Regions from separate parts of the Paenibacillus sp. FSL P2-0089 genome, predicted to be linked through region 1. Evidence: riboswitches for the same ligand, from Rfam matches in the RefSeq annotation. Region 1 holds a riboswitch; the other holds the start of a gene.
The links. Region 1 has a riboswitch for cyclic di-GMP ahead of NST69_RS01590 (transglutaminase-like domain-containing protein). Riboswitches for the same ligand answer to the same signal wherever they lie in the genome.
Positions count from the first base shown of each region.

Region 2: it holds a riboswitch for cyclic di-GMP, as region 1 does, so the genes downstream of both, NST69_RS03390 (PA14 domain-containing protein) here and NST69_RS01590 (transglutaminase-like domain-containing protein) in region 1, are expected to answer to the same signal.

Region 1 covers NZ_CP152006.1:381,813-386,389, reverse strand. The annotation lists rRNA gene NST69_RS01600 (23S ribosomal RNA) at 1-49, opposite strand, end outside; rRNA gene NST69_RS01595 (16S ribosomal RNA) at 300-1,860, opposite strand; gene NST69_RS01590 (transglutaminase-like domain-containing protein) at 2,227-3,036, opposite strand; cyclic di-GMP riboswitch class I at 3,050-3,130, opposite strand; cyclic di-GMP riboswitch class I at 3,204-3,285, opposite strand; gene NST69_RS01585 (class D sortase) at 3,411-4,064, opposite strand; gene NST69_RS01580 (GtrA family protein) at 4,133-4,537, opposite strand; gene NST69_RS01575 (glycosyltransferase family 2 protein) at 4,527-4,577, opposite strand, start outside.
Region 2 covers NZ_CP152006.1:831,545-836,121, forward strand. The annotation lists gene NST69_RS03385 (sugar phosphate nucleotidyltransferase) at 558-1,931, shown strand; cyclic di-GMP riboswitch class I at 2,069-2,149, shown strand; gene NST69_RS03390 (PA14 domain-containing protein) at 2,164-4,500, shown strand.

The sequences.
Region 1 (4,577 bases):
TCGGCTCCTGGCGCCTAGGCATCCTCCGTGTGCTCTTAGTAGCTTAACCAATGCGTTTTCCCTAAGGAAAATCGCTAGTATCGCCATTAATATGAAACTTGTTTACACAAGTTCAGCTTAAAGGAATGTTCTAAAACGCAAATTCGTTTCGGTATCCAGTTTTCAAGGATCAAGTTTAAAGATGAGAGCTTAAACTCTCAAAACTGACCAACGAGTGAGTATTCGAACCCAAGGGTTCTATTAGTGGAAGCAAAGCTTCCGATTTGAATGTCTTCATTGCAGAAGACGATTCTCCATAGAAAGGAGGTGATCCAGCCGCACCTTCCGATACGGCTACCTTGTTACGACTTCACCCCAATCATCTACCCCACCTTCGGCGGCTGGCTCCCTTGCGGGTTACCCCACCGACTTCGGGTGTTGTAAACTCTCGTGGTGTGACGGGCGGTGTGTACAAGACCCGGGAACGTATTCACCGCGGCATGCTGATCCGCGATTACTAGCAATTCCGACTTCATGCAGGCGAGTTGCAGCCTGCAATCCGAACTGAGACCGGCTTTGCTGGGATTGGCTCCACCTCGCGGCTTCGCTTCCCGTTGTACCGGCCATTGTAGTACGTGTGTAGCCCAGGTCATAAGGGGCATGATGATTTGACGTCATCCCCACCTTCCTCCGGTTTGTCACCGGCAGTCACTCTAGAGTGCCCAGCTTCACCTGCTGGCAACTAAAGTCAAGGGTTGCGCTCGTTGCGGGACTTAACCCAACATCTCACGACACGAGCTGACGACAACCATGCACCACCTGTCTCAACTTTCCCCGAAGGGCACCTGATGCATCTCTGCTTCGTTAGTTGGATGTCAAGACCTGGTAAGGTTCTTCGCGTTGCTTCGAATTAAACCACATACTCCACTGCTTGTGCGGGTCCCCGTCAATTCCTTTGAGTTTCAGTCTTGCGACCGTACTCCCCAGGCGGAGTGCTTACTGTGTTAACTTCGGCACCAAGGGTATCGAAACCCCTAACACCTAGCACTCATCGTTTACGGCGTGGACTACCAGGGTATCTAATCCTGTTTGCTCCCCACGCTTTCGCGCCTCAGCGTCAGTTACAGCCCAGAAAGTCGCCTTCGCCACTGGTGTTCCTCCACATATCTACGCATTTCACCGCTACACGTGGAATTCCACTTTCCTCTTCTGTACTCAAGTCACCCAGTTTCCAGTGCGACCTCAGGTTGAGCCCAAGGTTTAAACACCAGACTTAAATAACCGCCTGCGCGCGCTTTACGCCCAATAATTCCGGACAACGCTTGCCCCCTACGTATTACCGCGGCTGCTGGCACGTAGTTAGCCGGGGCTTTCTTCTCAGGTACCGTCACTCCGGTAGCAGTTACTCTACCGGACGTTCTTCCCTGGCAACAGAGCTTTACGATCCGAAAACCTTCATCACTCACGCGGCATTGCTCCGTCAGGCTTGCGCCCATTGCGGAAGATTCCCTACTGCTGCCTCCCGTAGGAGTCTGGGCCGTGTCTCAGTCCCAGTGTGGCCGTTCACCCTCTCAGGTCGGCTACGCATCGTCGCCTTGGTGGGCCGTTACCCCACCAACTAGCTAATGCGCCGCAGGCCCATCCCCAAGCAGCAGATTGCTCCGCCTTTCATTCTTCTCTCAGGAGAAAAAAGAAATTATCCGGTATTAGCTACCGTTTCCGGTAGTTATCCCAGGCTTGAGGGCAGGTTGCCTACGTGTTACTCACCCGTCCGCCGCTAAGTCTGAAAGGAAGCAAGCTTCCTCTCAAACTCCGCTCGACTTGCATGTATTAGGCATGCCGCCAGCGTTCGTCCTGAGCCAGGATCAAACTCTCCAAATTGGTATTTAGAAAGAGCGATTGCTCATTTTGAAACATCTGACGAGAATTTACATTCTCATTTTTGGATCTCACCGAAGTGATTTCCAGATACTCACTCGTTGTTCAGTTTTCAAAGATCAAGCTCGTTGTTAGTGTCGATGTCATCGTCACCAGCAACTCTTATAATATATCACGTCCATCTGAGCAATGCAAGCTTTATTTTTGAAATCACTTATTTAAGTAATCTCTCATTTCCTTTGCCGCTCCAACAACGCTTATTTATAATAACCTATCCTTCTATTAAAAAGCAACCTTTATATAAATAAAAATAACCCGCTTAATGACTAAGCGGGTTATTCTCAGATAATGCTATAGTTACAGCTATTCTTAGTAGAATTTCGCTGCAGTATATTTGCTTGCTGATTTGATCAGTTCAGTTGATGCTGTTTTCTTACCCAGACCTGCATCCACTGTAGTATCAATCGTCACCCATTTGCCATTCAGGAACACTTCGTTCCAGGCATGGTATGAAGTTACATAGCTTGTATTCCCCATAACCAACTTGGTTGGAATCCCTTCACTGCGGAGCATAGTAGCGAACAAGGAAGCGTAATCGTAGCAGATACCCTTATTGGTAGCCAGTGTGTTGTCGTTGTTCGGAATATAATCTGTGCTTACGCTGTTGGCCAGAGAGTAGTCATATTTCACGTTAGCTACGATGTAATTGTAGATAGCCTTAACTTTGTCTGCATCTGTGGTCAGACCCTTTGTAAGCTGTGCTGCCTTTTGAACGGATTTATCGGAAGAACTCCACTTTACATTCTGTACAGAGCTCAAATATACGGCATTCACATTGCTCATTGAGAGAGATACAGTCTCGGAAGATAGTACCTTGTATTTGTTACCGGTAGTATTCTCAAGAACGGAGACCTTGTAAGAGCCATTACCTTGTTGCAGCGGGAACGTCTCGGTCGGTTTGGAAGTGTATAAGTTGTAAGTATAGCTGTTATTGTCCTTGGTAATCATGAGCTTCATCTTCTTGTCTTTAGGAACATCGTACGAAACCCCGATAACCCCTTGATCAAGTTGTCCAACATTTAACCAGCTTGAATCTGCATTAGCAGCTTGAGCAGTGCCTGTCTGCACGGAAGTGACGATCACAAAAAGTGTAATCAGCATTAAATAAAACTTCTTCATGGATAAAACCCCTTTCGGTAGCTGGCTGCCATTCTTACGGGAAGGCCCTTTAGCTTTGCGTCCCTACCTTTCGATAGGTTTGCCGTTATCGTATAAGCTTTATCTGTCCAATCTACTGCCACATAATGACAGATTCAGAATGAAAACAAACAAAAAAAGCCTCTTCATTCGGTAACTGGCTGCCATCCATGACGGGAAGGCCCTGTAGCTTTGCGTCCCTACCTTTCGATAGGTTTGCCGTTATCGTGTATTAGCTTTCATAGTTATAGCTTACCATATCTCAATCTATTAGCAAGACCCAAATCACTAGATTCCCGCAAAAATAGACTAAAATTTTATGTTTTTTGACCTTTCTCAGCATTGTCCTATGACAATCAGGTCAACTTTGCATGAATGATGAGTCTGTGGGTAGGGTTGACAAGCGGATCACAGGTAATGAGGGTCAGAATCTTATCATCATCCTTACCCTTCAGTACTGAAATATCGGTAGGCTCTACAATAGATACATCATATACAACATATTTGTATTCCTGTCCGCTTGTAATAACAGTAATGGCATCCCCTTTACCGACCTCATCCAGTCTGTTGAACAGCCGCCCTGCCGTTCTTGACCGATGTGCCGCAATCGCTGCATTGCCTACCGCGCCAATCGGAGCTGTCTCCTTCATATGCGCGGCTGCATGCTTCATATTGGTCTTGGTGGCGCCCTCCAGTACAGGCAGCTTCAGATCGATTTTATCGATTTCAATAATAGCGGTGATTTTGCCTCCCACTTCAAGCTCGGGCGCTGTAGTGGGAACCGGCTCTTCCGCACCAGACTCTTCAGCCAGCAGCTGGGTGACTTCCGCATAAGGCTTGCTCAGATCCTGGCTGGCAGGAGCCGTAGCCGAAGGAACGATTTCACTATAGGCCTGTTCAGCCTCTTCCAGCAGCTTCTGCTGCTGACGGTCCTCGTACCATTCGCTTCCTTTGGGGTAGAGCATAATCAGGACCCCGGCAAGTATAATCAAATAGGATAACTTCCGCATGACAATCGCCTCCGCAATATAGAATAAGTGCTTTCCTCCGAAGAATACGGGCAAGATATACGCTCTCTTTAAAATACCCACTTCCGGCTTCCAAAAAAATTAATGATTACTGTAACAAAGGTAACCAGCACCTTGGCCATCAGCACCTGGACGCCCAGCCGATCAGTCAGCAGATGAATCAGCAGCACCGAAATGCCCAGCACCAGCAGATTCAGCACAATAAATCTCACCAGCTGCATCCGGTCAAAGCGGCCATCCCCGCCTCTGTCCCTTCCCTTGAAGGTCACCTTTTTATTCCAGAAAAAGCTATTGGCCGTCCCGGCACTGTAGGAAATAATCTGTGCAGGGGTGTTAAGCATGCCCAGGGAATGCAGCAGGGTAAATACTGCAAAATCAATGAACGTGTTAAGCAGGCCCACCGCATTGAATTTCAGAAATTGGATCATGCCTGCGCGCCAAGCCTTATCTTGCATAATCGCTTGCCTTCCGCGTGTCTTCGGCCTCTGCCTCCGG
Region 2 (4,577 bases), 450 kb from region 1:
GGTCTTGAATTCCGGTCTTTAATTCCATTGTCTTGGATTTTGTTGCCCTATACTCTTGTTCTCTCCAGCCGCTAGGTCAGCGGCGACGCCTTGGAACAAGCGGCACTTAAGAGTCTTTGAGTCTCTGAGCCTTTGAATTTTTCTCCGCCGCAACAGTAGGCGGCAACCAGGGATTCAATTGTCGTGAAGGCAGGCTGCCGGCAACCAGGATTCAACTGCTGCCGCGCAAGCATAGCGGCGGCCCGGCTCCCCTTGCCGCTACAACAAGCGGCAATATCGGATCTTTAGCCGGGAGCTTCGCCAGCGGGCGAAGCGGATATAAAATCACAAGCCTGTTATGAAATGGAGCGGAGAGGAATTTTGGAGCTGTAGGAGCGTTAGCGTCCGCCTTTGTCTCCGGATGTTATCTGCTGCAAGCAATATAATCAACAACATCTGGAGACAACAGCGGCCGTAAGCCCAAAATTCCTTGCAGCGACCCTCATAACAGGCGGGATTTAACTCACAGCTCCGGCAACAAGAAATACCCAATAACAATACGATATGGAGGGTTCACTATGAAACTAGTACTTCTATCAGGCGGCTCCGGCAAGCGGCTCTGGCCGTTGTCCAATGATTCACGCTCCAAGCAATTTCTGAAGGTACTGGCAAGCCCGGCAGGTGAACCGGAATCAATGGTACAACGGGTATGGAGACAGCTGGAGGAGAACGGCATGGCCGGGTCCTCGTATCTGGCGACCGGGCGCAGCCAGGTGGAGATGATCCAGAGCCAGCTCGGCAGCGAGGTGCCGATCATTGTAGAGCCGGAGCGGCGGGATACCTTCCCGGCTATTGCGCTGACGGCGGCCTACCTGTATTCCATCGCGGGGGTGTCCCCAAGCGAGACCGTGGCGATTCTGCCGGTGGACCCATACGTGGAATCCTCCTTTTTCGAAACGGTGCTGCAGCTGGAGAACACCATGCTGGTGAGCGGGGCAAACCTGGCGCTGATGGGCGTAGTTCCCGAGCATGCTTCGGAGAAATACGGCTACATTATTCCAACGGGCGCAGATGCGGGAGCGAATGGTTACCTGCAGGTGAGCCACTTCCAGGAGAAGCCGGACCGTGTGCAGGCCGAGGAGCTGATCGGCAAGGGGGCGCTCTGGAACTGCGGAGTGTTCGCCTTCCGTCTGGGTTACCTGCTGGATATCCTGCAGCGCAAAGGGCTGCCGCTCAATTACGAGGAGCTGCAGAAGCAGTATAAGCTGCTGTCCTCGATTAGCTTCGATTACGAAGTGGTGGAGAAAGAAGAGAACATCGTCGTGCAGCCTTATGCCGGATTCTGGAAAGACCTGGGCACCTGGAATACGCTGACCGAGGAAATGACCAGTAACCATGTCGGCAAAGGCTTCATCACCGCTGACTCCGAAGGCACCTGCCTCATTAACGAGCTGGATATTCCAATCACGGTAATCGGGGCGAAGGATCTGATTATCGCCGCCAGCCCGGACGGCATTCTGGTGACGCACAAGGCCGAGAGTCCGCGGATCAAGGAAGTGCTGAAGACTTTTGAACAAAGACCGATGTACGAAGAGCGCCGCTGGGGCCACTACAAGGTAATCGATTATGTGAAATATGACGAAGGCAACGAGGTGCTGACCAAGCGGATTTTCATCAATGAGGGCAAAAATATCAGCTACCAGCTGCATCACAAACGCAGTGAAATCTGGACCTTCGTCAGCGGGGAAGCCAGCATTGTCATCAATGAGAAGATGCATAAGGTGAGGGCGGGAGATGTGGTGCGGATACCGGAAGGGACCAAGCATGCCATTCTTGCTCTTACCGATGTGGAATTCATTGAGGTGCAGACAGGGTCTGAGCTGGTAGAGGAGGACAATATCCGTATTACTCTGGACTGGGAGGATATCGCTCTACATCAGTTCATTTCGTAGGTCTAACTTATCTATTTAACCAATTGTTACAATTTTAAATCAGGCATTTAGAACTATTTTTCAGACAAAATTTGTTTTTACTCTACATTAAATTTGCATATCGACGATACTTACGGTAAGAGGGATTGATCCTTCCAAAACGACAATGGCAAACCTAATCGAAAGATAGGGACGCAAAGCTATAGGGCCTTCGCAAGAGTGGCAGCCTGGCTACCGAAAGGAAGAGAATATTGTGAAAACTTACCGTAAGTCTCGTTTGCTCTGCGCTGTGCTGTCGCTGGCCGTGGTATTGTCTGCTGTACCCGTGGGACTGGGAATCGCCCCGTCCACTGTCAAGGCTGCTTCCTCTACAGGAGCACCAGTGAATCCTAATGCTTCAGCCGAGGCGGTCAAGCTGCTGAACAGTCTCTATGAGATCTCCGGGAACGGAATCATTACAGGGCAGCATGACTATTTCGAAAGTCCGGATGAGCTGAGCAACAAGCTGAAGGGAACAAGCGGACAATACGCCGCACTGCATGGGTATGAGCTTGGAGCAATCGGTGGACAGAGCGAGAGCGGAGTAGCTGCACAACGCAAAAATATCGTCTGGAGTGCAACGAACTGGTCCAGAGCGGGCGGCATTGTCGCCATGACCTTCCACCAGAGTCTGCCGGGCACCAAGTACGAATGGTCCAATGTGCAGAAGCCAATTACTCAGGCGCAATTTAACAAATACGTAACCCCCGGCACGCCAGAGTATAATGCTCTGATCACTGATCTGGATAAAGTAGCTGTCTCTCTGAAAAGTCTGCGGGATGCTAAGGTTCCGATCCTCTGGAGACCGTACCATGAAATGAACGGCGGCTGGTTCTGGTGGGGCAAGAAAGACAACTTCACTGCACTATGGAATATTATGTATGACCGGTTCGTGAACGTTCATCAGTTAAATAATCTGATTTGGGTATGGAACCCGAATGCGCCGAATGCCAACTCTGATCCCTATGCACGGACCTATCCGGGCGCGGACAGAGTGGATGTACTGGCAGCAGATATATATAATAACGACTACTCGAATAAATATCATGACGATCTGACCAGCCTGGCTGGCGGCAAACCGATCGGCATCGGCGAGAACGGCGAAATGCCGAACATCTCGAAGCTGAAGCTAACTCAGCAGAATTACGTGTTCATGATGAACTGGGGCAAGATGCTCTATGAGAATAACAGCACGGCGACAATCAAGAATTTCATGAATGACAGCTACACACTGACCCGTGACCAATATAAGGCCTGGTCTGCTCCGGCGGCGGCTCCTAAGCCAACGGTAACGCCAACGCCTACCGCAACGCCGACTGCAACACCGACACCAACGCCGACTGTAACACCAACGCCGACTGCAACACCGACACCAACGCCGACTGCAACACCAACCGTTGCGCCGATTCCGAAGCCGGTCCCAACCTCCGGTGATACGGACAGTAAGCCTGCCCAGAATGGCTTGCTTGGAGAATACTTCAAGAACATGACGCTCTCGGGGACACCGGTTATGGTGCGTAACGATGATGTCATCAGCTTCAATTGGCGCCAGGGTACTCCTAATGCTGCACTCGGTGTAGACTACTTCTCGATCCGCTGGACCGGCCAGATTAAGCCCGCTTACAGCGAGACCTATCAGTTCTATACTACATCGGATGATGGTATCCGCCTGTGGGTGAACGGCACAGCAGTCATCGACAGCTGGGTCAAGCAGAGCGGAACTGCCCGCACAGGAAGTATAGCCTTGACTGCGGGGCAACTGTACGATATTAAGGTAGAGTATTATGAGAATGCAGGCGATGCGAATGTCCATCTGATGTGGCAGAGCCCCAGCCAGGTGAAGGGAACCGTACCTGCAAGTGCGCTTTTCTCCAGAGCAGGCAACACATCCATACCTGCTCCAGCTGCAACAGCAGTACCGACAACGGTACCAGCAGCGACAGCAGCACCAGCACAGACAGCAACGCCGGCACCAGTAACGACACCAATGCCAACACCAGCACCAACACTGACGCCAGTACCGACACCAACGCCAACACCGGTGCCTACGCCGACAGCGGTTCCCGTTCCTTCTCCTACAGCAACACCGGCGGATCTGCCGGTAGAAGTTCCTGCTGCCAATGGGCTGTACGCGGAATACTTCAATAATATGACTCTATCGGGCGAACCCGCTGTAGTGCGTACCGATGCTGTGCTTGATTTCAACTGGCGCCAAGGCACGCCGGATGCCGCTATCGGCATAGACTTCTTCTCTGTCCGCTGGAGCGGGAAGATGAAGCCGCTCTACACGGAGACTTATCAGATCTACACCACTTCCGATGACGGTATCCGCGTACGGGTGAACGGTGAGCTTGTGATTGACAGCTGGGTGAAGCAGAGCGGCACCGAACGCATGGGCAGCATCAGCCTGAACGCAGGCGAGCTGTATGATATTCAGGTAGAGTATTATGAGAATCAAGGGGATGCAAAAGCGCGGCTGATGTGGCAGAGTCCAAGCCAGGCCAAAGGAACCATTCCGGCAAGCGCGTTGTTCCTCCCGTCCGCTTCGTAAGCTCATAAGGTCCGCAGCTGTGTTCAACATTGGCGCTGTTACTGGTTAAGACGTTACAATTATAAATCCTGTAAGCC